3 regions of the Oceanobacillus sp. M65 genome follow, and region 2 is predicted to be linked to each of the others. Evidence: riboswitches for the same ligand, from Rfam matches in the RefSeq annotation. Region 2 holds a riboswitch; each other region holds the start of a gene.

Region 1 (11,125 bases), on a different contig from region 2:
GAGCAGACTGCAAGTGGTTCGACACACAAATCAGCGCCTCCACATTCGCATCATCTAAATCTTGCAATATCCTTTGCTGCTCTTGTTTGGTATACATGTCCAAATGAATATGAGCATCGATAACAGCTCGCATTATGCTTCACTCCGCAACTCATGGTAAATTTGTTTTTTCCAATTCAAAAATTCTTCCGTCAGAACGAGCTCTTCTCGACGGGGGCGCTCGAAAGGAATTGTAAACTCCCGCTTCACTGTGGCGGGATTGCTGGATAACACTAATACTCGATCAGATAAGTAAATGGCTTCCTCTATATTGTGTGTAACAAATAAAACAGATTTACGGTTTTCTTCCCAAATGGACAGCAGCCATTTTTGCATGTCGAGTCTTGTAAATTCATCTAAGGCAGAAAATGGTTCGTCCAGACAAATGAAAGGCTGCGGACTGAGCAAGGATCTTACAAAAGCAGCGCGCTGTCGCATCCCACCTGACAACTGATGGGGGTAGGCATTCACATAATCTGCAAGACCTGCCCTCTCCAGCATGGCGCTTGCTCTTTCTTTATTAGGCTTTGCATGTAACTCTTCACCGAGAACGACATTATCGAGCACTGTACGCCATGGAAACAAAGAAGAGCTTTGTGGTGTATAACTGATTTTCCCACGCTTTCCGTTAATTTTTTCTCCACCTAAATAAAAGTCGCCTTCATCTGGTGTATATAAGCCGCCAATTAAATGAAACAGCGTACTTTTCCCACTACCAGAAGGCCCGAGCAAGGAAACAAATTCACCTTCTTTTACAGAAAAGGAAACAGACTGAAGAACTTTTTTCTCCCCAAATGACTTGGATACCTCGCTTACCTTAAGTTCACTCATGATTTCGCCTCCTGTCCGGCTCGTCCTTTAATGCAAAACCTTTCCAATGCAATAATGAAACTAAAAAATAGCAAACATAACAACATGATGAAAAATATCGCTACAAATACCCGGTCTGTTCTAAAAGAGGCCTGTGCCAATGTCATATATACTCCGATGCCCTGGTTGGCACCTAACCATTCGGAAATGACCGCTCCCATCACACTGTATGTAGCAGATATTTTTAAACCAGAAAATACAGTTGGCAACGCATGTGGCAATTCTAGCTTCGAAAAAACCTGCCGTTTTGATGCGCCTGCCATGTACATATAATGCTTCATCTCAGCATTCGTTTGGCGGAATCCATCCAAGGCCGCTACCGCAACCGGGAAGAAACAAACAAGGGTAATGATAAATAATTTTGGTAGGACGCCAAACCCAAACCATATAATTAACAATGGCGCTAGCACAATGATCGGGATATTCTGGGATAGGATAAGCAATGGATAAAACGCCTGCCGTACACGAGGCATCAAATGTAATAAGACAGCAATAAGCAATCCTATACTTGTACCAATTACAAATCCTACTATTGATAGCTTTGTGGTTGAGACAAGATGATGTGCATAATTAGACCAGCTGCTTAACCCTTCTTCCATAATGGTCAATGGTGATGGCAGTAACCAAGCAGGAATAGCAAACAAACGACTGCTAGCTTCCCACAAAATAAGTAAAAGGATAACGACCAACACAGGACGCCATCCTTGTTCCACAATTTTTTTCATAATCATCAGGGTACTGCCAGAAGCAGTACCCTCCACCTCCATTCTTAACGGTATTTTTCCGTTAACACGTCCATTGATGCTCCATCCGGCTTGTAATAAACCTTCACTTGAGAAATTATGCTCGGACATCCAAGGCTGGCCATTTTTTCATTCATTTTTTCGATGATGGAAAATAACGCTGTCAGTTCCCCTTCCATTGTGGTCTCTAGCGGATTCACCTGATACTTAACTCCTGACTGTTCAATTACATCAATAGCCGCATCAACATATGGAATACTATCTTCACCGTTTTTAGTTTTTGGGACAATTTGTATACTTACTAACGCATTTGCCATTATTCCTCACACTCCAATTCAATTCTATTTTTCTGGTAAAAATTCATTTGTATATGCACTGCTGGCATCTAGTTCTTTTTCCAATAGTCCATTCTCATACATCCAATCTCCGTAATTCTGCCAAACCTTCTCGTCCTGCTCTCCCCACTGGTTAGCATCATCTTGATATTTCGGGGAGATCCATTCCTGACTTGCTTTTACCAATTCTGGGTCTAAGTCAGGCACTGCCTCTATTAAAATATCAGCTGCTTTATCAGGGTTGTCGATTGCATACTCATACCCCTTCGTCACTGCTTTCATAAATGCTTGGATTGTTTCTGGATCGGATTCTATCAGACTTTCATTCGTGGTGATAACAGGAGTATAGTAATCTAGCTTGTCACTATAATCGGTTAAATATTGCATATTCAAATCAACATCGCGTAACTCTGCTTCCACTCCAGTCCATCCATAATAGATCCAGGCAAAATCAACATCTCTTTCGACAGCCGTGAAAAAGTCGGTATTTCCCATGTTTATAATATTGACATCCTCTACGCTGGCATCTTCCTGCTTCATTAATGAATCAATTACTGCCTTCTCTACAGGTGCACCCCAGCCACCATATGTTTTTCCGGCGTAATCAGCAGGCGACGTAATTTCTTTATCCGCAGGGGAAGCAAAACCCGATGTATTATGCTGAATAATTGCAGCAAGTGAAACAATTGGGATGTCCTGGATACGCGCTTCGGTCACAGCTTCTTGTGCTCCTATCCCAAATTCAGCCTTTCCGGATGCCACCACCTGGTCTGCCCCTGATTCACCTGGCAAGGTGATCTCTACATCCAACCCTTCTTCTTCAAAATACCCTTCTGCTTGGGCAACATATAATCCTGTGTGGTTCGTATTCGGTGTCCAATCGAGCACCATTGTCACTTTCTTTAAACTGCTGTCCTCTTGATCATTACCTGTTGCCTCTTGATTACAACCTGCAATGATCAAGTTGAACAAAACAACCATACTAAGTAAAAGCTTTTTCATTCTTCTTTCCTCCTTTTTTGTTATGACACATAATGCTGTTGTTTGGAGGAACATATTGTTTTCATGCACAAAAAATGCGCTCAGGGCTCACCCAGGCGCATATATCGTCACATTCACTTCTATATGTTCCCTACGCTGGTTTAAGCCAGATCAGGTTCCAAGGGTCTATATCTTACGGATATGATCTCAACCAGCAACACTGGTCCCCCTACATCGAAACGTACTATTCAATTAACAACATTACATTCTTACTCTGCCATAGATTGCCACAAAATACAAGTTAAGTCTAGATGGTTTTACCTTAAAATACTATTCATTTTCTTCAAGCTTACGAATTATTTTTTCTGATGACTGATTGATTTTATCCAGCTCTATATTGCTTGGAGAAGTACTGGAAAGGTTGTATTTTTCTTTTAGGTGTAAAATTCTCTTCACACTCTCATCGATTCTTTCTTCCTTAATAGCTCCACTTTCCACAGCCTTGGTTAAGCTATGAACAGCTTTCAATTTATTTTCATCACCATGGCATACTAAAACAATATCATTTCCCGCTTGAACCGCTTTTACGGTAGCATCACCTATATCATAGTTTTCTAAAATGGCCCCCATTGTCAAATCATCGGTTATGGTTACTCCGTCAAATCCCAATTCTTCTCTTAACATAGTGGTGACCACATTTTTAGATAAAGAAGCGGGATCTTCATTATCTATCTCGGGTAACAGTATATGTGCAACCATCGTCATATCAGCTTGGTGATCAATAGCTTTTTGGAATGGCACCAATTCCATTTCTCGGATGCTTTCCAAACTATTATGCACTACAGGTAAGCCCAAGTGGGAATCCACATCTGTATCCCCGTGGCCTGGAAAATGTTTGATGACAGGAATGATGCCTTTTGATTGGATACCTTTCATCTCTTCAACGCCCATCTTCGAAACAATCTCCTTGTTATCACCAAATGCTCTCTTTCCGATAATAGGGTTATCTGGGTTACTATTAACATCCATTACAGGGGCCATTGTTACATTAAACCCGAATGCGTTTACCCTTTCTCCAATCGCTTCCCCAACTTGGTATGCAAGCTCTGTATTATTAAGATCACCAATCTTCTTACTGTCTGGTAAATTTACTATTTTGGGAGGCATTCTTGATACGACCCCACCTTCTTCATCTACAGAAATAAAAAGAGGGATATCCTGAGAATCGGCGTTCAATTCCTTTAGTTCCCTGTTCAAATTTAATAATTGTTTTGAGTCGGTTATATTCCTTTCAAACAAAATGACTCCACCGATATGATTTTCTTGTATGAAATTCCTCGTTTGATCATTCACTTGGGTACCTTCAAACCCAATCATAAGCATCTGGCCAACTTTTTCTTTAATTGTCATAGAAGAAATCTTTTCTTGAACTGCTTCTTTCATATCTACAGAGGATTCTTCGGAGTCCTTTTCGTCTTCTTCTGTAGGATTATCTTGGGCACTGCTTTTGCCTTCGTCTTCATTCCCATCACCTTTATTGTCTTGCCTTTGTTGTATTTCTTGCTCCACGCTGTTGTCTGTATTCTGGGAACACCCCACCAACGCGGTGAAGAAAATCAGAGCTAAACAAACTCCTATCGCTTTCCATTTAATATTTTTTATTCCCATGATGTCCTCCCATGTATAGCGATATGTTGCCTTCTTGTTTTTATATTCTTTAGTATAAGCAAAGAGATGCCGGGCTATGACCCAGCATCTCTTTGTTTACTACTTCTCTTCATCTGTAAGTCGGCCTAAGACCATCTTGTATCCTTCGCTACCATAATTAATACATCTACGCACACGCGATATGGTTGCAGTTGAAGCATTGGTTTCCTGTTCAATCACCGTGTAGGTACGGCCTTCACTTAGCATTTTTGCCACTTGTAGCCGTTGGGAGATGGCATGGATCTCTGACATTGTCGCAATATCATCAAAAAAGCGGTAGCATTCTTCCCGGTCCTTTAGTGTAAGAATTGCATCGAACAATTGATCGAGCTGTTCTCCTCGTAGTTTATCTATTTGCACAAACAAGCCCTCCTGCTTCTAATTAGTTATGTTGACGGACTCGGTTAATCCAGGACTGGTAGGAATAACATTGATCCAAGTTTTCCCTGGGACAAAGCCCACTATTTCTCCATCCTTTACAGGAACAATTCTTCCTTCTCTATTCTCCCATTGCAATTGTTGTACTTTCCCTTTTTGCAAAAGGTATGCATTTCCGCCCGATTCCATGTCGACGGCCCTCCGTCCAGCATCATCAATCACTTCATGTGGGGTTTCCACTATAAATACATTTGCTACCTGTATAGGCTCTTCTGTGTTCAGTTCTACTGTTTGTTCACGGTCATTATAGCGCGTGTACACTTCATCGCTTGCACTATAGTCATATTCGACAATTTCCATTGGTTGATCGGAATAAACAATTTCTGCATGCTGAGCTGGATCACCAGAAATCTCCTTATCGCTTTTCACAAAAGTAAGCGGCTCAATATCAGCAGTTGTCTCATAGCCTTTACTTTTGGCAACGTCATATACAGCCCCAAGCTGCAAATAGGAATTATGTGGCGCCTTACGGAATGATTCTCGCTTGAACAAGTTTCCATCATTATCATATAGGGATCCATTTAAATGTTCAATTCCTCTGTTCATAATCATATCATTAACAAAATTTGCTGCCCCGTGATAAACATAAAGTGCGTTATAATCATTGGCCAAATTGAAATAAAATTCCCGTGCACTTCTTACAGGGCCAACAACATCCGGCATTTCACTTTGAAACATAGCAAGAAAACGAGTGATTTTCCCTTCAGCTAATATTTCAAACACAAGATCTGCTCTAGACAACCCGGTTTGCGGCCTTGCTTTGGAATGATTATTCACCATCACACCGACAATGCGGTTATTAGTGGGTTCGTCTATTGCCACTCCTGTCAAAGGAGCTACAATTTCATTGGCAACTTCAGGTTGACTTGTTTTCTCTTGCACATCGTTATCCTTCGTTTCATTGTTGTCCGCTTCCTGTTTCTCTTTATCGGAGCAACCTACAAGTAAGATGAATGCTAGTACTAGCACCCATACGATTTTCTTCATTTTCTACAACACCCTTGTTAACATAGATTTTACTCCATTATACGCTAACACATGGTCGCTGGGAATAGTACTGCTTTTTTCTTCACGTCCACAATCCCCTGCTGTGTTATCCGAATGTGAGGGAGGTGTGTTGAAGATAAGAAAAATATCGAGTAAACCGGGTCTGAAAAAGGATAACCATATTCTTTTAATATCGTTTTAAGCTGCTTTTCCTTCTCAATTAAGTCCCGCATGTTTCCATCATACATGGTGCCCGAGAGTGTGAGTGGGATCTCCAGTAAAATTTCTCCTTCATGGACGATCACAATTCCTCCGCCTAATTCCTTTAATCGATTGCCTGCTAAGATAATATCGGCTTTATTTTTTCCAATAAAGATGAAGTCACCTGTCGTAGAATAAGAACTTGCCATACCGCCAAGACGATCTGTGAAACCACGTATGGTCGTATTCACACGCCACTTCCCTTTTCGATCTAGTAGGAGAAGGAAAGCATCCTTCTTCGTTTCTGGTAACCGTTCTGTTGCAATGTCTGTATCAATCGCATACGGTTTTATAATGACATCATTCACCATATCAAGTCCGATAGGCACAGAAAACTGCAATTCATTTTCTGTAAGTTCCCAATCATAGGTTAGTTTTCCTATCCCATATTCATCCCAATTCACTACATTGGAAATCTCTTGTGGGCTATGATCTTTTACAATCCACTGTCCTTTGGCCAAAACACTTTCAGGGTGCGGATTATCCTTATTTGAAAGAATATTGATATTGGCAATTCGACCTGGTGCGATGCTTCCAAGTTGCTCCTCCAAGCTAAGGTGTTTTGCTGCATTATAGCTTGCCATCATATAGGCTTCTTCAATTGGTACGCCTTTTTCTATCGCAATCTCAATACAAACGTTCATCAAGCCATCTTCATAGAATCCTGGAGTAGCTCCATCCGTGGTCATTGTAAGATTATCATAGCTTTTTAGATTCATAGCCAACAGTTCCTCAAGCAGCTGCGGCAAATCTGGTCGAATAGAAGAATAGCGAAGCCCTACCTGATAACCAAGACGCAACCTACGAATAACATCCTCGCCCGTCATGGATTCATGATCTGCATTTACACCCAATAGCTTCATCTTTGTTAATGTTTTTTCAGAAGCTCCAGGCAAATGGCCTTCTATCGGCTTGCCTTGACGTTTTGTCTCCTGTATCCAATGCAGAAGCCGATCATCTCCTGCTAGCAAATCAGGCCATGAAGTCAGCTCTCCCCCCTGAACGACAGCTGGGTGCTTTATCCATGAAAGGATCTCCTGCGTATTAAAAAGTTGTGTGTCATCCTTCAATTCCGTTTGCGCATCAAAGCGCGCCCACCAATACATGGAGACAGGATGCTTTTGTAGTTCATTTATTAAAGAAAACGCTTTCTTTTTCTTTAATAACAATAACCATAAAATGTTATCATTTACTAGTGTTGTAGTTCCTGTTTGTGCTACATGATTCGCGAGCTGTTCAGGATTATATAATTGGAACGGGTGGGCATGTGGCTCGATATACCCTGGAACAAGATACTTCCCTGCACAATCCATTGTTTCTACTTCCTCAGTATTAGCAGGAAGCTTTTCCCCTACATAGACAATGCGATCATCAACAATCCAAATGTTTGCCGATATCCACTCTTTCGTATACGCATTTAAATAAACAGCATTCGTTAAAAGCAGGTCAGGCTTATCCAATCCATCAATCACGCTGACATGCTTTCTCAGTTCACGGTTTCTCCAGTAATAACCATTCTCTAACATAGACAACGCTCCAATACTTCTTTTTCTTTATTTTACCATACATAACACTTTAACACTGTAAAGTTACCATTAAATTGGTATGTCCATTTTGTGAATGGATTTGGTGTGGTGCGTCGGTTGGGGCTGTGGTTTCACTTTGTGGTGCTGTAGTTTCACTTTTGGGTGCTGTGGTTTCACTTTGGGTGCTGTGGTTTCACTTTGCGGTGTTTTGGTTTCACTTTGCGGTGTTTTGGTTTCACTTTTGGGTGCTGTGGTTTCACTTTGCGGTGCTGTGGTTTCACTTTGCGGTGTTTTGGTTTCACTTTGTGGTGTTATGGATTCACTTTTGGGTGCTGTGGTTTCACTTTTGGGTGCTGTGGTTTCACTTTTGGGTGCTGTGGTTTCACTTTTGGGTGCTGTGGTTTCACTTTTGGGTGTTGTGGTTTCACTAGCACTATTTAAATGGATCCATGCCATCGTCGTAATCTTATAATTATATTGAGAAAAATCTAAAAGTGGTAATACAATATGGTAAAATATAGTTAAAAACATCTAATAATATGCTCTTCATCTAACAACTTAGTAATTTGATTAATGGGTATGTGCTTAGAAACTTAAGGTGGCTATTCAAAATGGTATTTGATTTTGGAAATTCTGCTATTGTTTTACCTCCTTTCCACATTACGGTTATTGCTATCATCGTCATTTTCTTATTAGTAAGGTGGGGTAAACAATTAGAATCCAAACGTTCTAGAGTGTTTTTTTACTTTCTAATTAGCACTTACATTACTCCAATTTATTCCCAAAGTACTGAGGAGGGTATATTTGAATTATGGTTCCCCTTGGGTTTTATAGCCGTTATCCTATACTTGTTTCTTAACAAAAGAAACCACCCTTCAAAATTGAAAGCAAGTATTTTAGGATTTTGCATAGCAATTTATCAGTTAATCCTCCAATATGTCGGTTAGTTTATATTTGTTGGTTTGTATCTCTGATTTTTAAAGAGGTTAATAAATTAGGAAAATGAATCTCCTTGAAGGAATGCACCTACAATGAAGACAAACGAAGCAATCTAGTCTAACCTAGGAGATGTTATAAATGAATACTTTTATTGTTATCCTAATCATACTTTGGTTGGTAGCAATTATTTTCAGGTTTGTTAATAGAAAGCATGGTGAAGAAAAGAAAACAAATAAAAAAGGAAAAAGGGATTATAACATTTTCAGAAGACTTAAATTGCTAAGTCTCCCACAAAAGATATTTATCGTTACAATAGCATTAGTTGATTTACTAGTTATTTTATTATCCAATCAAAATTAAAAATTATTATTTTATTTTTCTTAAGCCAACAAGCTTTATTTTCCCAACATTCCTTGCATTAATTGCTATTTTTGTTTTGTTAAAAGGGTTAAAACTAGTAAAGTTCTGGGGACCTATTATCGCAGTTTTAGTATTACTTCTTTTAGTTCCATTTACTTTCATATATTTGATAGTGGATTTGAGTAATTCTTATGAAACTGTAGAGTCACCCAGAGGCGAAAACATCGTAATTATAGAGCATAGAGACGCAACCCTCGGGGACACACACCACTTTTATAATTTTTATATTAAAACTAATTTTCTTGGATTAATGAAGCAATTAAATAGTGAACAATTACAGATTATAACCAATAGGACTCAAGCCGACAATTTAGAAGTAGTAGGAGTGGATAATGCTAAATGGATTGATAGTGAATATGTTATTTTTCGCTCTCCTTATGCAGTAACTAAGCTAAAATTAAATTATTGAATACTAATTGGCACTAAAATGATTTTTCTTTCACCAACTGATTAAGAGTTCCACAGAGGTAAGTCTTTAAACGAACCTAAAATGGCTCGTATATATACAACTTGTAACTAAAAGGGCAACAGATCATCCTTAAGCTTGAAAAAAGTTTGGATTCCTTGTGAATTTGTTAGCTGGCGGGATTTATTCCTATAGTATTTTGGACCGGGAAAAAGCAATATACCGCTTGGTTCAAGAAGGGAGGTAAATAAATGAGAAAAGTAATTGCGTTTTTGTACATATCCCTATCAGTAGTGTTTTTATTGAGTGGTTGTAATTCAAATGATGCAAACGCAAATGAAAATATTCTTGAATTTAAAGATTCATTTGTTGGTGATAATAGCGCAGTAGGAAACATTGCCAATCAATTACCAGGTTCTGAGCATTTAAACGGTTTTGAACTTAAAACAAATGAAGAACCGTATGGAATTATCCTCAACTACGATTGGATAGGCTCTAAGCAAGAGTACAGAGAAACAGTAATATACAATGCTACATTTTTATTTACATTAGTACAAAACGTTGAGTGGATAACCTTTAATTCAGTTATAAGTGAATCTACTATCACGAAAGATAATCTACAAGAGTGGTATGGCAAAGAATTTAGTTATGCCCAAAACGAAGATGAACTAAGAGAAATAATACTAGAATTTTCGGAAGACGAAAATAAAGTTAAGCAGTTATTAAAATAAAATTATATAGTAGAAGTTCATTTAAACAATGAGCCCATTAGGAAATGCTTATATCTAATATTATGGTAGAATCTGCAGGGTAGTTAAATAAAGATGTCATAATTTGCTTCTTATTATAAACCTCCACAAGAGAAAACTATGCAATAACCTTAATTGTGGAGGGGAAATAATGATGAAATATATAATTCCTTTACTTATTGTTTTTACAGTTGTCTTTTCTTGGAACGCACCTGTTTCTGCCCAGCTAATGCATTTGGATCCTCCAAAAGATTCAAAGGAGCTAAAGATCCAAGATATTTTAATACTTTTGTTAGGTGAAGAAATAGAAAAAGCAGTAAACAATTATTACTCTAACTATTTAACTGAATTGCCATCGGTCTATCCTTACCAAGTTGATATTGTTAATGTAGAAAGAGTTGAGGGATTCCATAGCTTTCATTTCTTACTAACATTAGAGCTTTCACCAGTTATCGGCCCCCACATAGCAGTTGGAAAAGATAGGCTCACATTTGAAATAACCCCTCTCACTCCTGGTGATGTTAAATTAATTAAATTTGGGCACCTTGAAACATACGAGCTTCCTCCACATTGGAAAGATATAGTAAAACGAAATAAAGCACCTTAGCTCCATACGTTACTACAAATACCTCCTCCATATTTTATGTAGGGCAGGGTTATGCATTAATTTGTGTAGCTGTAGGAACTTTTGAAAAGATAAAATGTGTTACCGTCTGTGCATATG
Region 2 (11,125 bases):
TTCTTCTTCCGCAACTTGCACAACATGGAGACCATTATCGTCCAATCGAAACACCTGGTCAGCTACGGTCAACGCACTTTCCAGATTACCTGTCAGAATTAAACTGGCTTTTCGTTTTTTCTGCAGCTTCTTTACTAGGTTTACAAAACCCCTTCTCGTTTCCATGTCTACATTCAAATCTGGCTCTTCAAAAATAAACACATCTGGATTTCGTATGATCATTGTGCCAAAATGTACTCTTCTTTTTTCTGAATCTGTTAAACTTCGGATCCTGGCCCTTCTTTTATCCTGAAGTTGGGTATCCAATAGAAGTTCTTCCATACGATAACCAGAGGTGTAAAGCTTGATAAAGAGGGAAAAATAATCCTCTACTTTTAATCTTTCATATAACCCTTCTTCATAAAAACAAATATTTATAGCAGACATATATGCCTTCTTGTCTTCTTCCAATGTTTTTCCGTGAACAGAAATTTTTCCTTTAGAAGGTACAGCCTTACCTCTTAGAAGATCAAGAAGCATTTTCCGTACATTTAACGTCGAGTATATGGCAACAATCTCTCCCTGAGCTAAGGTAAGGTCAAAATTTGGAAAAAGTATATTGTCCTTTGTCTGTTTTTCTAAATCGCTGAATATCAACCCTTCTGTCATCTCCATCACTTCCTGATCCAAAAATTATTAACCTCTTGTTTAATAGTACTAAATTACGGAAATATTCTCTATAACTTATACTAAAGGATGTGGCGGAATGAAAGCTGTAACATTTCAAGGCAAAGAAGCAATGGTAGGAAAACAAGTGGATGATCCAACGATTCAAGAAAATAGCGATGTGATTGTACGCATCACAGCAAGCGGCATATGTGGATCAGACCTTCATCTGTATCATGGAGGAATAGAGCCGGAAACCGACTATGTGGTTGGGCATGAGCCAATGGGGATTGTAGAAGAAGTTGGTTCAGAAGTGAAAAGCTTGAAAAAAGGGGATCGAGTGGTCATTCCTTTTAATATAGGGTGTGGTGAATGTTTCTTCTGTAAAAACCAAATGGAAAGCCAATGTGATGAATCCAACCCACATGGTGAAGTTGGTGGGCTATTTGGTTTCACCGAACAAAATGGTGGCTATCCAGGAGGACAGGCAGAATACCTCCGTGTGCCATACGCTGACTTTACCTCTTTTAAAGTGCCAGAGTCGAGCGAATTGAGTGATGAACAGGTGTTATTATTATCCGACGTCATTCCAACCGCATATTGGAGTGTGGAAAATGGCGGGGTACAAGAAGGCGATACTGTTATCATTCTAGGTTCAGGCCCAGTTGGGTTGATGGCTCAAAAGTTTGCATGGTTAAAGGGAGCAAAACGCGTAATATCCGTTGACCAGATGGATTACCGACTTGACCATGCTGCTCAAACCAATAATGTAGAAACATTTAACTTTAAGGAGCATGAAAAAGTTGGTGAACTGCTTCATGAAGAAACAAAAGGTGGAGCAGATGTAGTGATTGATTGCGTCGGGATGGACGGAACCGTGCCACCAAAAACAGAATTTGGTTCGGAAATGGATAACCAATTTGGAACAATCAGTCCGATCATAACAGCATCAAAAGCTGTACGAAAGTTTGGTACTGTCCAATTGACGGGTGTATATGGATCAGATGCCAATAGTTTCCCATTAGGTGATTTCTTTACCCGAAACGTCGCCCTGACGATGGGGCAGGCTCCGATCATCCATATGATGCCAAAGCTTTATGATATGGTGGAGCAGAAAAAAGTTGATCCTACCGACCTTATTACACACAGAATGTCCTTAGATGAGGCGGATAAAGCATATGACATGTTTGACAAGAAAGAAGATGGAAGTATTAAAGTGATTTTCAAACCATAATACCCATGACAAATGCTAAATAGTTTGTTAGTCTATAAGTATCGGCATTGTTGCTGATCAATAATTTCATACGAAGAAGACTACTAGGGGGGCCCGATTATGGCGGGCTGAGAGGTTAGCACATGAGCTACCGACTCTTATGAACCTGATCTGGTTAATACCAGCGGAGGGAAGTAGTGGACGTACAAGTTACGTCTATCCTATTTCAAATTACCGAAGCCAGGTCCCCTTGTGACCTGGCTTTTTATTATTGCCATCAGGTTAGTCTAAAGAAAGGAGGTTATCGTGAAAAAGACACAAATGATTACCACCATGGCAGTGTTTGTTGCCATTGGAACTCTTGGCTCCCAACTACTTTGGTTTCCTGCTGGCATTGCCAAAGCCTACCCAGTTCAGCATGCAGTTAACGTCATTGCAGCAGTTATACTAGGCCCTGTGCCAGCAGTTGGGATTGCTTTTATGATCGGATTAGTGCGGAACTTACTTGGCCTTGGAACATTGCTAGCATTTCCAGGCGGAATGATAGGTGCTCTTCTTGCAGGCATTCTGTATCAAAAGCTTGGCAAAAAGCGTTGGGCAACCCTTGGAGAGATGATTGGAACAGGAGTTTTGGGTTCTCTGTGCGCTGTACCTATCTCAACTATTCTGCTAGGAAATCCTGTTGGAGCACTTTTCTTCATGCCATCCTTTCTCGTCAGCAGTGTTACAGGCGCCTTCATTGGTCTATTTATCGTTTCCCGTTTAAACGAACGTTCAATTACTAGAATACAAGGCACTTAGTCTTTTATTCACCTTCGAATCTATGGAATTAGAGAAAAGGTTTAACGTCCAGTAAATGGTTATCTACATTAAAAGGAGGCATTAACTATGAACTTTTCAGAACAGTTAAGACAAGAAAACAATGATCTATTTCAGATGATTTTCGCGCATCCATTTGTACAAGGTGTCGGAAAAGGTGACATCTCAAAGGAAGCGCTCGCCCATTATATTAAAGCGGATTATGAATACTTGAATGCGTTTATGCAAATTTATGGAATTGCCCTTTCAAAATCACAAGATCGGGAAGATATCGCTTATTTCTTCGATCAGATTAAATTTGTACTTCACGATGAAATTCATCCACATCGAAATTTCTGTGAGCATATTGGCGTAGAATATGAAGCATTACAAGGGCATTCACTTCCGCCTACTGCCGACCATTATATTAAACATATGATGTACCATGCTCAAATGGGTTCGTCTGGTGAGATTATCGGGGCTTTACTTCCCTGCCCATGGACATATCTAGAAATTGGCAAGAAATTAGTAGAACAATATCAACCTGATGAAAGTCATCCCTTTTACGATTGGATAACCTTTTATACTGGAGAAGAAATCGAGCACACAACGAATGAATTACGCACTCGTCTAGATCGATTTGCTAACCAAAGTTCACTTGAAGAACAGGAAAAAATGAAAGAAGCCTTCCGCATAAGTTGCCAGTTGGAGTTGAAATTTTGGGAGATGGCTTACACGTGCGAAGAATGGCCATCAGCTAAAAAGGGGAATCGCTAATGAAACAAATACCTTGTGCGCTAACGATCGCTGGAACAGATCCAAGCGGGGGTGCTGGCATTCAAGCTGATTTAAAAACCTTTCAGGAATTACAAACCTACGGGATGTCTGTTGTGACATCAGTCGTAGCCCAAAACACAACAGGTGTGCAGGATGTGCATCACCTTCCAGTTGAATTTATTGAGCAACAACTCGAATCTGTGCTTTCCGATATGCCGGTGCATGCCCTCAAAACGGGAATGATTGCAAATGAGCCCATGATGGAAGTTATTGCGAGGTATATAACTAAAACCAAGAAGGAAGTTGCTTATGTCATGGACCCTGTAATGGTAGCAACAAGTGGCGATCCTCTCATTGTTGAAGAAGCACGCCATTTTCTAAAAAAGGAGCTGCTTCCACTGACAACCATTGTTACCCCCAACCTTCCAGAAACGGAATTTATTACGGGAAGACAAATAGAGTCAACAGAAGATATGAAGGAAGCTGCTGCTTATATAGTTGATGAACTGGGAGCTGGCGCAGCACTTATTAAGGGCGGACATCTTCAGGGAAGAGCAGTAGATTTCCTTTATGATGGCCATCGCATATATACGTTTTCGGAGGAACGCATTAACACAAAGAATACACATGGCACAGGGTGCACCTATTCTGCAGCAATAACCGCTAACTTAAGTAAAGGTTTATCGCTTTATGAAGCTGTTTTGCATGCGAAGAAATTTGTTACGGAAGCAATACGCTATTCCTTTCCAATTGGGGCTGGAAATGGTCCGACGAACCATTGGGCGACAAGGATAAAGTGAACCTTCAATCAGTGGGAGGTTTATCTTCCCCACTGATTGTTAGTTGAACGAATCGGGGTGTTAGCGTCCGTTTACTCCCTCTTAAATATCACTGTTTGAAGTGGGAGTCTTACGGACTGTTGCACCGGGATAAAGGAGGAAAGATAAGCAATGAATGCTGATCTAATCAAAGACGTAAGGAGAAACAATCCACTTATCCATCATTTAACAAACCAAGTCGTGATGAATTTCACAGCAAATGGACTGCTGGCATTCGGCGGAGCTCCCGTGATGGCTAAAGCGGAGAAAGAAGCCGCCGAAATGGCCTCAGCAGCTGATGGGGTATTAATCAATATTGGAACATTGACGCCTGAGGAACTGCCCGCCATGATAAGAGCGGGAATTTCTGCAAATAGAAAAGGAATACCTGTTGTACTCGACCCAGTTGGTGTGGCTGCAACTGATTTTCGTAAGGATGCGGTAAAGCAACTTACAGATGAAATCCAATTCACTGCTATTAAAGGCAATGCAGGAGAACTGGCTCATCTTGTAAGTACCCCCTGGGAAGCGAGAGGAGTGGATTCTGTGGGAGATGGTGATGCAAATGAAGTTGTCCAAAGTGTAGCAGAAACCTTTCAAACTTCAGCTATTATCACTGGAAAAACAGATTTCATCTATACAGATGGCAATCTATACACAAATGATTCTGGTCATCCTTTACTAGGAAAAATAACTGGAGCAGGTTGCTTGCTTGGTTCTATTATTACGGCTTGTTTATCTTCGGGGGACGCTGCGAAAGATAGTCTGCTAACCGCCGTTTCCTTTTATGGGCATGCCGCTGAGTTTGCAGCACAACAGCATAATGTGACGGGTCCTGGTAGCTTCTCACCTATGTTTATTGATGCATTATCCCTTGACCCAGCGCAATTGCAAGAAAGGAAGGTTTAAATGGAGGCACACCTACTTCGCAAATATTTCATAATGGGCAGCCAAGATTGCGATAGAAACCCGGTGGATATCTTAACAGAAGCAGCTCAAGCAGGGATTACGGCCTTTCAATTTCGTGAAAAAGGCCCTGACTCTCTAATGGGTTTAAAAAAGGTAATGCTAGGAAGGCAGCTAAGAAAGATTTGTTACCAGAACTCCATCCCTTTTATTGTTAACGATGATTTAGAGCTTGCAGAGGTCTTAGATGCAGATGGAATCCATGTCGGCCAAGACGACGTCAACGCAGAAGAGGTGCGGGCTCGATTTCCTGATAAAATGATCGGATTATCCATATCAACGCTAACAGAGCTTGAACAGAGCCCTTTATCTGTAATTGATTACCTCGGAGTAGGTCCTATTTTTCCAACTGGGACAAAAAAGGATGCCAAAACTCCTGTTGGCACGAAATGGATATCTCAAGTTCGAAAACAGCTATCACATTTACCGCTCGTTGGGATTGGGGGCATTACCACCACATCAGCTAGAGATGTTATGGAAGCTGGAGCAGATGGTGTGGCTATCATATCTGCCATCACCAAGGCATCAGACATACAAAAAGCCGTAAATCAGTTATAAACCTCAAAAGCGCAAGCGTCCGTTTAGATTTCCCAGACAACTAGGAAGAAGGGAGCATCGTTGTGCCCCCTTCTTCCTGTTTTCACTTCCTTTTATCTGCATATATCGCCATTGCATCACGCATAAATACTGCAAGGCCATCCCCAAATTGATCAATGTTTTTTGTGAACCGCTGATCGTCTACATACATCTGGCCAAGTCCTTTAAATGCTTCAAAAGAATAAGTCCCCATTACATTCAAGAAGTTGAACCACTCTCCAATTTTATCTTGTGCAACGTCCGAACCTGGCTCTAGTTGACGAATCGCTGCCAACTCTTTGTATATGGCATTGAATTTCTTCTCGAAGTCCTCTTTTTCACCATCAGACATGTTGATTAGCTTTTCATTTGATTCATCTACTGCTTTATCCCCCCACCGTTTACGGGCTTCTTCCTCATAGGGGTTCTTGCTAAAATCAAATCCTTCAAACTTCTCTTTTGCGCTCATTGTTCGCTCTCCTTTCGAATACTGAATCGTTTTGTCGATTGTTCTCATCATTTTGTCAATCCTATTTCTTTTTTCCAGTAGCATTTTTCGGTGTAAAGCTAGCGCCTCTTTTTGATCAAAGGTTGGATCAGTGATAATCTCCTTGACCTTCTTCAAAGGAAAGTCCAGTTCTCTAAAAAATAAAATCTGCTGCAGTTTTTCAAGATCTTTTTCGGAATAAATTCGGTAGCCGGCATCTGTTATTTCTTCAGGCTTTAGTAGCCCAATCGCATCATAATGATGCAGTGTGCGCACACTGATTCCTACTAAATTAGCCACTTCCTTTACTTTCAACGATAAATCCCTCCTTCAATAACTACAATAAAGTATAACGTAACGTTAGAGTCAAGAAGAAAAAAGCCCATTTAAAAATATACGGATAACGACAATAGACCAAAACACAGGATCAGGGCATTCGCCCAATTTTCATAAAGCAATCCCAAAATAGACGATTAACCATATATTATATCGAGTACATTTGAGGAGGTAATATATTGACTTATTATAATCAACCACCATACGAAGACGATGAGGAAAGACAATTAAATTTCCCAGGACAGATTATCGGGGGATTATTCGGCCCCGGAGGAGGTTTTCCGGGACAGCCAGGGCAGGGAGGTTTTCCTGGGTTTCCGGGTCAAGGTTTCCCAGGTAGTGGAGGCGGATTTCCAGGCCAAGGTGGATTCCCTGGTTCAGGAGGAGGCTTCCCGGGACAGCCCGGACCAGGACCAGGGCAGTCTGGAGGCGCACCAACTACCCCTCCACCGTCCTTTCAACCAGTTCAGCCACAAGCGCAATTGTTTGCAGTTGATCCTGGCGCAATCCGAAGCTGCCTGTTTCGCTTCACTTTTATCTGGACGCGTTGGCAGTCATTCTGGTTTTTCCCTACATTTGTAGGTAGAAATTCTATTTCTGGGTTTAGATGGACTGGAAATAGATGGGTCTTTTTCGGCACCGACCTAGACAATGTGCAATCCTTTCAATGTTATTAGGTAGAACTTTATTTATCCAGGGCTCATGCACACCCTCCTCCCTCACTTTTTCATAGGATAAGATGAAGGGAGGAATCCAACGTGTATCAATTAGCTTTACTCTATTTAGCTTGTGTTCTCGCTGGCTTCGGACTCGCTAACTTGCCATCTTCCGCCATTGTTACTGCTGAAATCGCAAACATCTTTGACCTTGTTGGTGGCATTGCCATAATAGTGTTTGGTGTAGCCATACTTTACTTGGGCTTTAAATCCCTATTCAACAAAAGATAGCACAAAAACAAAGACACCATCCAGTCTACTGGAGGTGTCTTTGCTCTTTATCAATCTTAATGCTTATTCATTTTCTTGCTCATTTCTCTTTGCCAGATCAACCCTTGTTCGATGGCCATTTTTCTAGCAATTTTCGGAGCATTCCACAACGGCGGAAGCAAGAGTAATGATACAGGTACTGCGGTTATTACAATTGAATTTTGGATAGAAGAAATACTGTCCTCACCAATGGAAAGAATAACAGCTGTTGTTAAACCAAAAATGATCGCCCAAAATACGCGTAACCATCTTCTAGGACTGTCATTTCCCGTAAGTGTTGCAGCCACAGTATAAGACATGGTATCCACTGTTGTTGCAACAAAGACAACAGATACAATAAGAAATCCTAGTCCTATCCATGTACCCAGCGGAAGCTGATCAGATATTGCCATAACAGCAGCAGGCATACCACCTTCACTCAGAGCTCCAGAAACAGATCCCGGATTTTCGGTTTCAAAGAATAGCCCTGTTCCACCAACTACTGAAAACCAGAAATTATTTACTAATGGTGCAACAATGGATACAGCAATAATAAGTTCCCTAATCGTTCTACCACGAGAAATACGACTAATAAAGACAATTAACATTGGCGCATAACCGATAAACCATCCCCAGAAAAAGATCGTCCAGGCACCCAACCAAGCGCTATCGCCTCTAAACATACTCATGGTAAAGAAATTCTGGATATGATGGCCTGTTCCACCGACAAAACCATCTAAAATAAACATAGTCGGTCCAATAATTAAAACAACAATTGCTAAAAATATTGTAAGGCCAACATTATAACGACTAAGTGTTAAGATCCCTCTATCTACACCAGTGGCCGCAGAAATAGCTGCAATTACTGCCAATCCTAAGACAACGGTAATACTTAAGGTCAATGTATTGGGCACATCAAATAAATGGTGTAATCCATAAGAGATTTGCAACCCAAGAAATCCTAAAGGTCCAAGTGTCCCTGCAACCGTTGCGATAATGGAAAAGATGTCTGCAGAGGATCCAAGAATACTTTTATGATAAATTTTCTCTCCGAAGATAGGGAAGAGCAACCCTCTGGGGCGCAGTGGAAATCCTCTATTATAATGAACATACATCATTACAATCGTTGCGAGTGTACCTAGAATAGCCCAGGCAGTAAATCCCCAATGCAAAAAAGATTGTGCTAACGCGGCATTAATATTATTAAACTCTCCTCCACCAAATAAAGGCGGTGTGGTCATATAGTGATACATTGGTTCAGAAGCAGCCCAGAAGACTCCTCCGCTTGCCAATAAGGTTACTAAAATCATTGCAACCCAACGAAAATAACTATACTTTGGCTTATCTTGCTTGCCCAATTTTACTTTTCCATACTTTGATATGGCTAGTCCAATCCCGATAAAGAAGTTCCCTAACAGTAACAACTGCCAATAAGCTCCGAAGAACGTTGCAGAGTAACTAAATAAGTTGTTGATTGCACTACCAACCATGTCACTGTTAATTAATGAAAGTACGATAAATGCAGTTAGAAAACCACCACTAATTATGAACACTGGCCAGTCTAACTTTTTTGATTTACGTTTCACGCTTTTCCTCCTAATTTTTTAGGAGCAAGTGTCTAAAATTGGTTGTTAGCTTTGTCATTTAAGACCGTTGGATGGAAGTTGATTATTGTTATTATAGTAAATAACCCTTGACGAAGTTCCACCAGCTTGCCCTTTTTTATAACACAGGTCAATATTATAGTCTAAATTAGCTAATTGGTCAAAAAATTACTATAATTTATACATGTGTTTTTACCTATTTTTTGCACCATTTATAAAATATATGCCGGGCAATACATCATTATTATTTCCTGAAACATCGTCAACTATTTCTATTGCTATTCTTTTATAATTTCATCAACTGTTTCTTCAACCTCACTACGTGACATTTTTTCTTTTCCATTCTGCATCGCACTAAGCGTTCTTTTTGCTAAAGCTAACGGAATTTTACAGAAGTGTAAAATATGTCGTGTGTGAATTGACTTTATGTAGGTATCTGCCTTATCAAGGTTTTCACTGGCATATGCAAACAAATCATCTCGGTCCCATCCATCAGGGATAAACGTGACACCACGTTCGGCATCTTCTTCTTGATTGCGTAGCATATTAACAGCTTGGAGACCTCTTCCATAGCCGATTGCCAATTCTCTATCTGTAATCGTTCCATCATACCATTCCCATATATCTGATAACATGACACCAACAAGACCTGCAACATAATATGTATAATTATCCAAGTCCTCTTCCGTATTCACTACCCAATCGCGTGCTGCCCAGTCTGCCATTCCTTTTGCCATAATACCCGTAGATTCTAAAACTTTATCAACAATTCCTCTTGGGCACACTTCAATCCATTCGCCCAATCTTAATGTCACCTCTGGCAGAAAATCCTCATAGGGGGCCAGCAGCTCGTTATAGGCCTGTTGATCAAATTTATTTAGTAGAAGGATACTGATAGCGTTCAGCAATGCTTGTTTACTACTATTATCTAGTGCTTCATGATCTTCTATTTCATCAATGGCCCGCATGCACAAATAAGCAGAACCCACCGTCATTTTAAGTGGTTGCTTTAGAAGTGTAATCGGTATGTAGAATGTTCTACTTGTTTGTTTAAGGACACGCATGGCGTCTTTCTCTAAGCCTGTTTTTTTAATCAATGGTTACTTCCTCCCTTTACTTCCTTGAGGTACCTTAAGTATACCAACCCTCACATGCTTATGCCACTTTCCACAATGGTAAACGTAAATTAAAGTAAATTGTAATGGGTTCTTTATCCTAGAGTTGATTGATGCCCACAGCATGACTTCCAAATTTTCACACACATATTTTTCCCTATTTCTAGAAAGCTATAAAAAAGCAGGAGCCTTTTGTAACTGGCTTATTATGTTTGAACAATTCTTTTGCCAGTAAGCATTAGTTAGCAATATTGCCATTTGAGATGGAGGGAATCACAACATGGATTCACGTGAAGAGGAAATCGTAAATTATTTTGATCAGTCAATTTTAGAATTTAAAGAAGGAACCAGTCGCTTTGAGGCAAAACTTCCTAAAATGACTAAGGGGTACTTCGAATTTACAGAAGCATGCTTTGATAAAGGAGCTATTGCAAAGAAAGAAAAGCAGCTAATAGCGCTTGGCATTAGTATTTATGCCCAAGATGAATATTGCATTATGTACCATACAAAAGGATGCGTGGAAAATGGCGCCTCAGAAGAAGAATTTATGGAAGCCATTGCCGTTAGTGCGGCAGTAGGTGGCGGCGCTGCATTTTCTCAAGGCGTGACCCTAGCAATGGACACCTTTGACTACTTTACCCAGAAGTAAAGAAAAGCGTAGCGTGCCCGTTTAGAAATGTAGCGAATGCGCCTGGCCATGCCAGGTGGCTCCATGTAGCCACGCAAAGTGGCGGTTTTAATGGAGCATTCCTCTTAGGAGACAAAGGAATCATGCCCCTGCAACAGGGGTATGTCGACGTTGGCCGGCAAGGCTGATTTTAGTCG
Region 3 (11,125 bases), on a different contig from region 2:
TGAGCACCCGCTTGGGGAGCCTTTGTTATCTTTCAAGATAATGAGCGCTATTTTTGAACACCCTAAATCGAAATTTGCTAAATTTCTTGAAAAAAGAAAATTCTTCAAGATGAAAATTATTTCATTTTTCGTTATAATAAAAAGATAGGGTAAAATGAAACAAATATAAATGATGGAATGAGGAGATATTTTATGCAACAAACGTATAACCCAACATGGGATTTAGATGTGATTTTTCCAGGGGGAAGCGATTCAGAAGCATTTCGTACATATCTTAAAGACATTGAAAAGGATAAAGAAACATTCTCAGCTGAAGTAGAGGCATTTACTCCAGAAGATGGTAATGTGGAAGCAGAACAGTTAACTGGTGTAGTAAACGAGCTTGAGAGTGTAATGAAAAAGTTAAGAGAAGCTTCCGCGTTTATCAGTTGTCTAAGCGCACAGGATGTAACGGACGAGAAAGCAAGTCTTCTAGTTGGTAAACGTAGCGAATTGCGGGCAGAATTAGATGCCATCATGTCGAAGTTCGTACAAAAGCTAGTTGCCATAGAAGATACCACATGGGTTACATTACTTCAGCATGATGGTTTAGCGGAGCTTTCCTTTGTCCTTAACGAATACAGAGAACAGGCAAAGGAGCTTCTATCTGTTGAACAGGAAGTGCTAATCAATGATCTTGGAGTTGATGGTTATCACGGCTGGAGTCAAATGTATGATACAATCGTTGGAAAAATGACAGTGGAAGTAGAAGAAGATAATAAAGTGAAGTCTCTATCTGTCGGGCAGGCATCTAATAAATTAGGTCATCCAGATCGTAAAGTAAGAAAGGCTGTTTTTGATAAGCTGGGGGAGGCATGGAAGGAACAATCTGCCCTTTTTGGTCAGACATTAAACCATTTAGCTGGATTCCGACTGCAAACTTATAAGCATCGTAATTGGAAGAGTGTTCTTAAGGAGCCACTTGCAATTAACCGAATGAAGCAGGAAACACTTGACGCAATGTGGACAGCTATTTCGAATAATAAAAAGCACTTTGTTAAATATTTAGAGAAAAAAGCAGACCTTCTTGGGCTAGAAAAAATGAGGATGTATGATATTGGAGCACCATTAACAAATACTGTGAAAAAATCGAGCTATACTGAGGCCAGTAAGTTTATTGTAGACCATTTCGGTAAATTCAGTCCCAAAATGGCCGACTTTGCTCAAATGGCCTTTGACAAACGCTGGATTGAGGCAGAAGACCGTGCTGGCAAGCGACCTGGTGGGTTCTGTACAAGCTTCCCTGATAGTGAGCAAACTAGAATCTTTATGACATTCTCTGGGACGTCTTCAAATATTGCTACTTTGGCTCATGAACTAGGCCATGCCTATCACCAGCATGTTATGAATGATGTGAATGGGTTAAATCAGCGTTATGCGATGAATGTTGCGGAGACAGCTTCCACGTTCGCTGAAATGATTGTAGCAGATGCTTCGGTTAAAAATGCACAAAATAAAGAAGAGAAAATCGGACTGCTTGAAGATAAAATTCAACGTAGTGTAGCATTCTTCATGAATATACATGCACGTTTTATCTTTGAGAACCGTTTTTATGAAGAAAGAAAAGAAGGGCTTGTATCGGTTAACCGCCTGAATGAGATCATGGTAGAGGCCCAGAAGGAAGCTTATCAGGATGCACTGGATGAATATGATCCTAATTTCTGGTCTTCTAAACTACATTTCCATATTACGGGTGTTCCATTCTATAACTTCCCGTACACCTTTGGGTATTTATTCAGCCTTGGAATTTATGCTGCCGCCAAAGAACAAGGGGAAAACTTTGAGGATGCATACATTTCGTTGCTACGTGACACTGGTAGAATGAATGTGGAGGATCTTGCCATGAAGCATATGAATGTCGACTTAACGAAACCTGATTTCTGGGAAGCAGCTATTCAATTATGTGTGAAGGATGTTGAGGAATTTATCGAGCTTACACAATAGTTGTAAGCCTACAGAATGTGGGTTACAATGAAATTAATAAAAAAAGCATAGTTTGAAAAGCCTACAGGGGGAGCCAATGGCTGAGAGTGAACAGTGATGTTCTTACCCTTTGAACCTGTTAGTTAGTACTAACGTAGGGATGGTGGCTTTTTTGATGGAATAAAAGCAATGTGAGCGGATTCCCATCAGGAAGTCTTCCCCTTGGCATTGCTTTTTTTGTTTGTTTAAAATTCGCTTTAAAAAGGGGAGAGAGAAATGAATAGAAAACGCACATTATTTTTAGTTGAGGTAGCCATATTTGCTGCCTTTGCACTTTTGTTGGATATTATTCCATTTTTATCATTTAAGATATGGGCCCAAGGAGGATCAATATCCTTTGCTATGATTCCTATTTTTATTGTGGCTTTTCGTTGGGGAGTTAAGGGAGGCTTATTGGCAGGCTTTCTTTGGGGCATGTTACAAATTGCCGTAGGTACTGCTTATGTATTATACCCACTTCAAGGATTTTTTGACTATGCTGTAGCATTTACTGTATTAGGGTTTGCAGGTATGTTTTCTAAAAAAATTCAACAAGCTCTGCAAAAAGGGCAAACTAAGAAGTATTTGGGATATATAGTGGCAGGAGTGTTTCTAGGATCAATCCTACGCTTTGGTGCACATTATATTGCAGGAGTTACATTTTTTGAGTCAGCAATAGAAGGGCAACCAGTATGGCTGTATTCCTTATTATATAATGGCTCTTACATGCTGCCTGCTTTCCTGCTTAGTGCTATACTTGTCTTTTTCTTATTTCACAAACAGCCAAGGACATTAATGAATACGAATTAAGAAAGTATTCCGCTCACATGTGGGTGGTCTCTCTTATTAAGGGAGACTACCTTCTTTACCACATACAAAACGAGCATGCCAACTAGATTATTGGTTGGCATGCTCGTTTTTTAGCCTTAAGACAAACGACTTTGTAATAAGACTACATTAAGTAGCTAGCTGCATTTTCGTTGTTTGTTACAATTAGTAATACTTTTCCTTCGTCCATATCCTCTTCATAATTTTCAGCTTCTGCTTGAGAGAAACCTACCTCCTGAAGTTTCGAGCGCAGCTCGTCACCTTTACTATTAAATAAGTTTCCGACTGCGTTCCCAAAATCCATTTCCTTTATGCCGATTGTGTTGGCATCAACACTTCCAGCAATTCGTTTCGTACGGTCGTCATCGTGGGACAATACATAAACATCATCTTTGTTAATCCCTTTGTCTTTTAAAATACTCACATCTGTTTTTAATACTTCGTCATTTGTATATTCTTTGATAAATGGTTTCATCTTTTTCTACCTCCTAATAATGTTCTATGGTTTTTATATTCCCGGTAACCAAAGAACTAAACATTCCCTTAATGCATAGGCTATACAACCATTATTGAGAGGAAGATGTAGGATGGAACTTACCATTTCTCATTGGATATATGGACTGTTTACTTTATTGATTATTGGAACGATGATTTTTCGAAAAGGGGTTGTATTACCAACATTACTCGGAACGTTCATTGTAGCGTGGGTGTACAATGGAAACCTTGTAGCAGGCTTTAAAGCCATTTTTAATGCGAACCTAATTGCTGCACAGGAACTGTTTAGTATTTTCCTAATCATCACATTCATGCTTGCGCTTTTACATTCATTACGTGATTTAGGTGCAGATAAACGAATGATCCAACCCATCCAAAAAATGATGATAAATGGGCATATTTCCTTTTTTGTCCTAGCAGTTATCACGTATGTCATATCATTATTTTTCTGGCCAACTCCTGCTGTCCCATTAATTTGCGCATTGCTAGTACCAGCGGCTATTAGAGCGGGTTTGCCGGTTATGATGGCAGCAGTTGCCATTGCGCTTGCTGGTCAAGGAATGGCATTATCGTCGGATTATATTGTACAGGTAGCACCAAGCTTATCAGCTACAGCGGCCGGGATTGAGACAGCTATAGTGGCTGATCGTGCCCTTGTATTGTCTGTCATTGCTGGTGTCATCGCCATTGCGTTAGCTTACTTGTTGTACCGGAAAACAATACGTCATAGAAATGATCCATTAATTGAATTAGAATTGGAGCAAATGCAATCCGTAAAAGAGACGACGAATAAGGCACATACGAAAAATTTAACCGCGTGGAGTAAAATATTTGCAGTGGTTGTACCACTAACACTGTTAGGTGTTGTTATTTATATGGTATATGAAAAACTGCTATCTGGAAGAATGAGTGGACTTGAAGGGGGAGATGGAGCTGCCTTTGTCGGTGGAGTAGCAGTCATTCTTTTACTACTCTCAACTGTAGCCTTTGGTAAACAGCATTCCCTTGATTATATAACAACACATATAACGGATGGTTTTGTGTTTGCCTTTAAGGCAATGGGCCCAGTTATACCAATTGCTGGTTTCTTTTTTCTAGGAAGCTCGGACTTCTCAGGAAGTATTTTAGGAATGGAGGAGAGTCAACCAGCGTTTCTGTTTGACCTTGTGCAAACTAGCCAGACTTTTTTACCTGAAAATGCCCTTCTTGCTGCGCTAAGTATCTTAATCATTGGGATTATTACAGGTTTGGATGGTTCGGGATTCTCCGGTCTACCGCTCACAGGCGCCTTAGCTGCATCGTTGGAAAACGGTTCAATTGATGCTGCTACATTAGCAGCTATTGGGCAAATGGGGTCTATTTGGACGGGGGGAGGAACAATTGTAGCCTGGTCATCGCTTATTGCAATCGCAGGTTTTTGTGGTATTTCTGTAATGGAGCTCGTTCGCAAAAATTTTATTCCAGTCATAATTGGTCTTCTAGCAGCAACACTTTTCGCTATTTTTCTTTGGTGATAAACCGTTTTCATGGTCCTTTGAGGCTGGATTTGTTAGAATCGTAAAAAAGTGGGGCTTGTATCAGTCGCCAATTACTTAGGTGAAGGAGCATAAACCAAAAGGCAGCACTGCTATCGGTTTCTGGCATGCCCCCTGCAGGTGGCTGATCTATACCTCATTTGGCAAATCTTAGTCAGGAGGAACTAAAATGGGAAGCAATACTTCTACTATCATCGAACAATCTCTAGATGCATTGCTTGATGATCAATCATTTTTACCAGAAATTTCTGGAGAAACAAGAAAAAAAGCATTTACTTCTCTCACCTCTATCTTGTCCACCCCTAATCATATTCATAAATCATTCCTTAGAATCGCGTTAGAGGATGGCAAAGTGACTCGGATACCGGCATTTCGTGTCCAACATAATAATATTATAGGACCTTATAAAGGAGGTATTCGTTTTCATGAGTCTGTTGAGGAAGAAGAAGTAAGTAACCTTGCTGCCTTAATGACGTTAAAAAACGCCTTGCATGAAGTTCCCTTTGGAGGAGGGAAGGGCGGAGTGGTAATTGATCCAAGAAAATTTAAGGTGAAAGAACTAAATCAAATCTGTAGAAAATATGTCCAATATTTCAGTCAGATCATTGGTCCGGAAAAAGATATACCGGCGCCTGACGTCGGATCAGGAGAACGGGAAATGGACTGGATGATGGGAGAATACAAGAGCATCCATCCAGGTATGAAGTATAGAGGTAGTTTTACTGGTAAAAGTGTTGTAAACGGTGGCTCTTTGGGGAGAAGACAGGCGACGGGAAAGGGAGTCTATTTCTCCCTTCGCTATATGCTACATGATTTTACAAAAGATAAGTATAAATGGTTAAACGAACGGGATAATATTTTTGCTAAAACTGTCCTTGATCATAAAGACAAGTCCCTTAAAATTGCTATACAAGGTTTCGGAAATGTTGGATCTGTCGTAGCAGCTGAAGCAAATAAGTGTAACTTTTTGAACAATAAAGTAGTAGCTGTCAGTGATAGAAACGTGACATTGCATAATGCTGATGGGCTAGATATTCCAGAATTGATAAAGTATACAAAATCGAATAATGGTGATCTTCCAATAGATAAAGAAAGCCTGGAAGAGGCCAATGTGAAAGCCACTATTTGCGATAGGGACGACTTGCTTACAATGGATACAGACATATTAGTATTGGCTGCACTTGGTGGGCAAATCCACCAGGAAAATATGAAGCAAATGAAAGCAAAGATTATTGTTGAGGGAGCGAATGCGCCAATTACAGGGGAAGCCGACAGCTATCTCAGTGAAAAAGGGGTAGTTGTTATCCCGGATATTTTGGCAAATGCTGGTGGTGTTATCGTTTCCTATTTTGAGTGGCTACAAGGGAGAGAAACGCAATTTTATAGTGAAGAGCAAGTTTACGAGAAATTATATGATAAAATGCAACACACCTTTGAAACAGTGTATCCGCAGTATTTTGGAGACGCGTTTCCACTAAGGCAAAATTGTTACATCCACTCTGTAATGAAACTCTCCACAATCTTATTTAAACAAGGAAAGCTTTACTAAAGTTATTACGCTGGGCCATATGTTCTCATTAGCAAAGAACGCTATGTCAAATGGAAGTATTTTCTTCCGCTGAATGGTGTTTCAGATATCTATAAAAATGTAATCGCCGGACAAACTCGAATTTTATCGTAGATAATTCAAGTTATTGTCCGGCTTTTTTGTTTAAAATTCTTCTTTCCTCATTTTCGGAATTTCATAGAAGTAAAAATTTCTTTGTTGTCTACTTTTAACCCTACGACAATAGATTTGTAATCTGCATTAACAACAGATAAATCTTCTACGTTTTGCAAATCCCATAAACTACCATTTGAGCACTGAAATATTCTAAAAAGCCATATAAAACCATACTAAATCAAAGCGCTTTCACATATGGATTAAAGAAACACGTCCATATATTCTTTTCGAAGGTGTGTTAACTACTTAGTATAGGAGGAATAAGGTATGTCAGGTATTTTAGTTGCACTTATTGGTATGGTCATTTTTGCTCTTGGCTACAGATATTATTCCAAGTTTGTAGCAGAAAAAATCTTCAGGCTCGATCCGAATTATGTAACACCTGCACACCGTTATAAGGACGGGGTGGATTTTGTTCCTACAAATAAGTTCGTCTTATGGGGGCATCATTTCACCTCTGTTGCGGGGGCTGCTCCCATACTAGGACCAGCAATCGCTGTCTATTGGGGCTGGCTTCCAGCGTTTTTATGGGTGATACTAGGGACCGTTTTTGCTGCAGGGGTCCATGACTTCGGTACATTAGTTCTCTCTGTGCGGAATAAGGGCCAGTCTGTTGGAACATTAGCACACAGACTAGTTGGACAGCGTGCCAAGATATTATTTTTGTTTATCATATTAATTCTAGTATTAATGGTAAACGCAGTTTTTGCCTGGGTGATTTCAAATCTATTTATCTCCTATCCGGCTAGTGTTCTACCAGTGTTTATTCAAATTCCATTAGCTATTTGGATTGGATATGCAGTATTCAAACGGAATAAACGGATGCTCATTCCATCTCTTTTGGCGCTTGGTGTTATGTATGCCACGGCTATATTGGCTAGCAAAGTAGGTTTCTTACAAATTGACTTGGTTAAATACTTTGGCGGAGAGGGGGCAAGTGGACTGTTTGGACTTGGTGCCACTTCTTCAGCATTTCTCATCTGGATTGTCATCTTAATGGTCTATGTATACATTGCCTCAACACTACCGGTTTGGAAACTCTTGCAACCAAGAGACTTTATTAATTCACACCAGCTTGTTGTAGGTCTTGGAATCTTATATCTTGGATTAATATTTTTGAATCCAGAAATGACGGCTCCTGTCACAAACGCAAATCCTGACAAATCATTGCTTCCATTATTATTTATTACAATAGCCTGTGGTGCGATCTCTGGTTTTCATGGATTGGTTTCCTCTGGCACTTCTTCTAAACAATTAAATAAAGAAACAGATGCACGCTTTGTTGGCTATTTTGGTGCAGTTGGAGAAGGAATTCTTGCACTTATTTCGATTATTGCGGTGGCTACATTTTTTGCGAATAAAGATGATTTCTTTGCTACTTATGCCAGTTTTACAGATGCAAATGGTGCAGGATTGGGAGTGTTTATTGAAGGCGCCGCAAACTTAGCCTCGGGAGTCGGGTTACCGGCAGATATTGCTACAACCATTGTATCGATCATTGTTGTAAGCTTTGCTGCAACCACGCTCGATACTTCTGTACGATTAATGCGCTACATTATTTCTGAGCTTGGTGTAGAATACAAAGTTCCAGCGTTAACCAAAAAGCATGTTGCTACAACGGTAGCTGTTGTGTCTAGTGCTGCTCTTGTACTATTGCCAGAAGGGCCGAAAGGGTTTGGGTCTGGTGGTTATCAGCTATGGCCTTTATTTGGTACAGCTAACCAGTTACTAGCAGGCATCAGCTTGATGTTAATAGCCGTATGGCTCAGGAGGCAAGGGAGAAACTATGCAGTGGTGTTAATACCTATGATTTTCCTTATGTTTATGACGCTATACGCAATGTTCCAGCAGGTGGTGTTTGAATGGTCATGGGCAGGAAATGACGCAAACACACTATTGTTCGTACTCGGCGCTATTATTTTTGTGTTTGCTGTCTGGATTATCCTAACGGCCTTTAATGTGTTAACAAAACCGATTATCAATTCAACAGAAGATGAATAATTAGCAACTGAGTGTGATGACAAAAAGGAGCTAGTTAGCTCCTTTTTGTATTTCACCATAGCAATTAAGCATAGAACTTCATACTAAAGGGAGGGGATAGAATGCTAGGCAAGCTAAAGAAAGCAATTGCATTTTATGAGGAAGTGCTTAGTACACCGCATCGGCAGGAAATTGCCAGAGAACTAAGAAAGGAAGAAGATCTTTTTCTGCTACTACTATACTCTGAAATGATTGGCATCCCTAACCCAGTGTTTTACTATACGCTAGAACTTTATCCACACATAATAGAGAAGTTTCATGATTGGCACTTGCGCATGGGCATGGAAAACTCCCCCTTATCAGGGATTCGTTGTTGTTAAAATAGAATAGGAGGTGCTATATGAACACAGAAAAGGAGATCATCTTTATTGGTGGAAAAGGAGGAGTGGGGAAGTCCACGACAGCTGCTGCCTTAGCTTGGAGTTTTGCTGAAAAAGGTATCAGAACATTACTTGTATCAACAGACCCGGCCCATAATACAGGTGATATATTTGATCAGAAAATAGGTGGAGCCATGAAACGCCTTTCCAAATTCTTAACAGCAATCGAAATTGACCCTGATTATGAGGCATCCTCTTACATTCAACGTGTGAAATCAACGATTAAGGGTATCGTACATGTAGGAATGATAGATGAGGTGAATCGTCAGCTTGATACCGCTAAGGCTTCACCAGGAGCGGAGGAAGCAGCCTTATTTGAAAAATTAATTTCAATTATTTTGGAAGAGAGGGCGAATTTTGATAAAATAGTTTTTGATACTGCTCCAACAGGACATACCATTCGCCTGCTTTCTCTTCCTGAGTTGATGGGTGTATGGATTGATGGTCTGCTACAAAAGAGACAAAAAACGAATGAAAATTATTCCAGATTATTACATGACGGTGAACCGGTAGATGATCCTATATACGAGGTGCTTAAAGCAAGGCAGGAGCGGTTCTATCAGGCAAGGGAAATATTGCTAAACCCAAGAAAGACGGAATTCATTTTTGTATTAAATCCAGAAAAACTTCCTATACTTGAAACAAAAAAGGCGATAGAGTTACTAGAAAAGTATCAACTCTCTGTGAATACCTTAGTGGTAAATAAACTATTACCTAACGAAGTGGAAGGGACATTTTATGAAAAACGCAGGAAACATGAGAAACAATACATTTCAAAAATAAAGCAAGAATTTCAGAGCCAACACCTTATGTTTGTCCCATTGTTTACAGAGGATATTATTACGAAGGCACAATTATCGAAATTTAGTACATACGTGGAAAGGGGAAAAAGCAATTGAAAGCATTTGTACATGAATATGGCGAGTTAAAAGTAAAGGATATGGAAACACCAACCGCAGGGGAAGGACAGGTTTTGGTGGCCCTAAAAGTGGCTGGTTTAAACAGACGTGATCTTTACATTCCAAATCGGCGCGGAGAGGATAAAGAAGCATTGATTCTTGGCTCAGATGGAGCGGGTATAATCGAATCAATTGGCGAAGGAGTTCAAAATGTTAAAGAAGGTGACGAAGTTATCATCAATCCTGGTTTGCGTTGGTATGAGAATAGTGATGCTCCACCAGCAGAATTTGATATCTTAGGTATGCCTGACCATGGAACCTTCGCCGAAAAAATGGTTATATCCAGTGAACAAGTGGAACAAAAACCATCTCATTTATCTTGGGAGGAAGCAGGAGTTCTCGCTTTATCAGCCCTTACAGGATATAGAGCATTGTTTACAAAAGGTCAGATTAAAGAAGGGGAAACTGTATTTATTCCAGGTGCTGGAAGTGGTGTGTCTACTTATCTTATTTCATTCGCTAAAAACGTTGGAGCACGGGTAATTGTTACGTCAAGAAGCGAAGAAAAGCTTGAAAAAGCAAAATCATTAGGAGCAGATGTTGTCTTGCTTGATAGCGAAGATTGGGTAAAACAATTAGAGAACGAAACAGTTGATCTCGTGATTGATAGTGTGGGGCGCGCTACCTTTAAACGTTCTTTGGATGTATTAAAAAAAGGTGGACGCATGGTTATTTTTGGTGCCACGACAGAGGATACCATCGACTTCGATCTTCGTTCCTTTTTCTATGGGCAATACCAGCTGTTTGGCTCTACAATGGGAAGTAGACAGGAATTGAGAGCGCTCTTGGATCATATGAAAAACTTTAATATGCATCCTATCGTCGACAAGACATTTGCAATAGACAATATGCAAGAGGCATTTGAATATCTTGAGGTTAATAAACAATTCGGCAAGATAGCCATAAACCTATAGAAGGAAGTATTATATGAAAAAAGAAAGAGAATCATGAGTAGCCAACTAGTGCTACGATATGATTCTCTTTCTTTTGGTTATAAGATAGGTCTTGTTTTTTGTTTATACCTCAGCTTGTTTTATCCAATCTTTACCTTCTATCTGCCTTGTAACAAGCATACTGGAGACAGTATCACCAGTAACATTTACCATCGTTGCCGGTGGGTCAACTACTACTCCAATTGCCGAAATAATTGGCAATGCTTCCAAC

The links. A riboswitch is a leader RNA that binds a small molecule or an ion and turns the genes downstream of it on or off. The one in region 2 is predicted to bind thiamine pyrophosphate.
Region 1: it holds a riboswitch for thiamine pyrophosphate, as region 2 does, so the genes downstream of both, ACTWPF_RS15770 (ABC transporter substrate-binding protein) here and thiW (energy coupling factor transporter S component ThiW) in region 2, are expected to answer to the same signal.
Region 3: it holds a riboswitch for thiamine pyrophosphate, as region 2 does, so the genes downstream of both, thiT (energy-coupled thiamine transporter ThiT) here and thiW (energy coupling factor transporter S component ThiW) in region 2, are expected to answer to the same signal.

Annotation. Positions count from the first base shown of each region.
Region 1 covers NZ_JBQQCJ010000004.1:127,251-138,375, reverse strand. Annotated here, with positions in the region: gene ACTWPF_RS15790 (TatD family hydrolase) at 1-133, opposite strand, end outside; gene ACTWPF_RS15785 (ABC transporter ATP-binding protein) at 133-870, opposite strand; gene ACTWPF_RS15780 (ABC transporter permease) at 867-1,634, opposite strand; gene ACTWPF_RS15775 (thiamine-binding protein) at 1,679-1,969, opposite strand; gene ACTWPF_RS15770 (ABC transporter substrate-binding protein) at 1,994-2,989, opposite strand; TPP riboswitch at 3,100-3,209, opposite strand; gene nagZ (beta-N-acetylhexosaminidase) at 3,299-4,636, opposite strand; gene ACTWPF_RS15760 (YerC/YecD family TrpR-related protein) at 4,736-5,035, opposite strand; gene ACTWPF_RS15755 (DUF3048 domain-containing protein) at 5,054-6,100, opposite strand; gene ACTWPF_RS15750 (adenine deaminase C-terminal domain-containing protein) at 6,145-7,887, opposite strand; gene ACTWPF_RS15745 (hypothetical protein) at 7,957-8,418, opposite strand; gene ACTWPF_RS15740 (hypothetical protein) at 8,965-9,186, shown strand; gene ACTWPF_RS15735 (DUF4825 domain-containing protein) at 9,904-10,383, shown strand; gene ACTWPF_RS15730 (DUF3888 domain-containing protein) at 10,553-11,008, shown strand; gene ACTWPF_RS15725 (Lrp/AsnC family transcriptional regulator) at 11,058-11,125, opposite strand, start outside.
Region 2 covers NZ_JBQQCJ010000005.1:139,660-150,784, reverse strand. Annotated here, with positions in the region: gene ACTWPF_RS17590 (LytTR family transcriptional regulator DNA-binding domain-containing protein) at 1-669, opposite strand, end outside; gene ACTWPF_RS17585 (zinc-dependent alcohol dehydrogenase) at 746-1,879, shown strand; TPP riboswitch at 1,955-2,068, shown strand; gene thiW (energy coupling factor transporter S component ThiW) at 2,165-2,659, shown strand; gene tenA (thiaminase II) at 2,747-3,433, shown strand; gene thiD (bifunctional hydroxymethylpyrimidine kinase/phosphomethylpyrimidine kinase) at 3,433-4,233, shown strand; gene thiM (hydroxyethylthiazole kinase) at 4,384-5,160, shown strand; gene thiE (thiamine phosphate synthase) at 5,161-5,775, shown strand; gene ACTWPF_RS17555 (MerR family transcriptional regulator) at 5,858-6,595, opposite strand; gene ACTWPF_RS17550 (hypothetical protein) at 6,796-7,293, shown strand; gene ACTWPF_RS17545 (hypothetical protein) at 7,375-7,563, shown strand; gene ACTWPF_RS17540 (BCCT family transporter) at 7,620-9,167, opposite strand; gene ACTWPF_RS17535 (squalene/phytoene synthase family protein) at 9,464-10,282, opposite strand; gene ACTWPF_RS17530 (carboxymuconolactone decarboxylase family protein) at 10,581-10,949, shown strand.
Region 3 covers NZ_JBQQCJ010000002.1:834,157-845,281, reverse strand. Annotated here, with positions in the region: gene ACTWPF_RS11900 (M3 family oligoendopeptidase) at 193-1,983, shown strand; TPP riboswitch at 2,040-2,140, shown strand; gene thiT (energy-coupled thiamine transporter ThiT) at 2,239-2,811, shown strand; gene ACTWPF_RS11890 (general stress protein) at 2,954-3,304, opposite strand; gene ACTWPF_RS11885 (hypothetical protein) at 3,417-4,838, shown strand; gene ACTWPF_RS11880 (Glu/Leu/Phe/Val family dehydrogenase) at 5,029-6,408, shown strand; gene ACTWPF_RS11875 (carbon starvation CstA family protein) at 6,850-8,583, shown strand; gene ACTWPF_RS11870 (cory-CC-star protein) at 8,685-8,942, shown strand; gene ACTWPF_RS11865 (ArsA family ATPase) at 8,963-9,901, shown strand; gene ACTWPF_RS11860 (zinc-binding dehydrogenase) at 9,898-10,875, shown strand; gene ACTWPF_RS11855 (dicarboxylate/amino acid:cation symporter) at 10,978-11,125, opposite strand, start outside.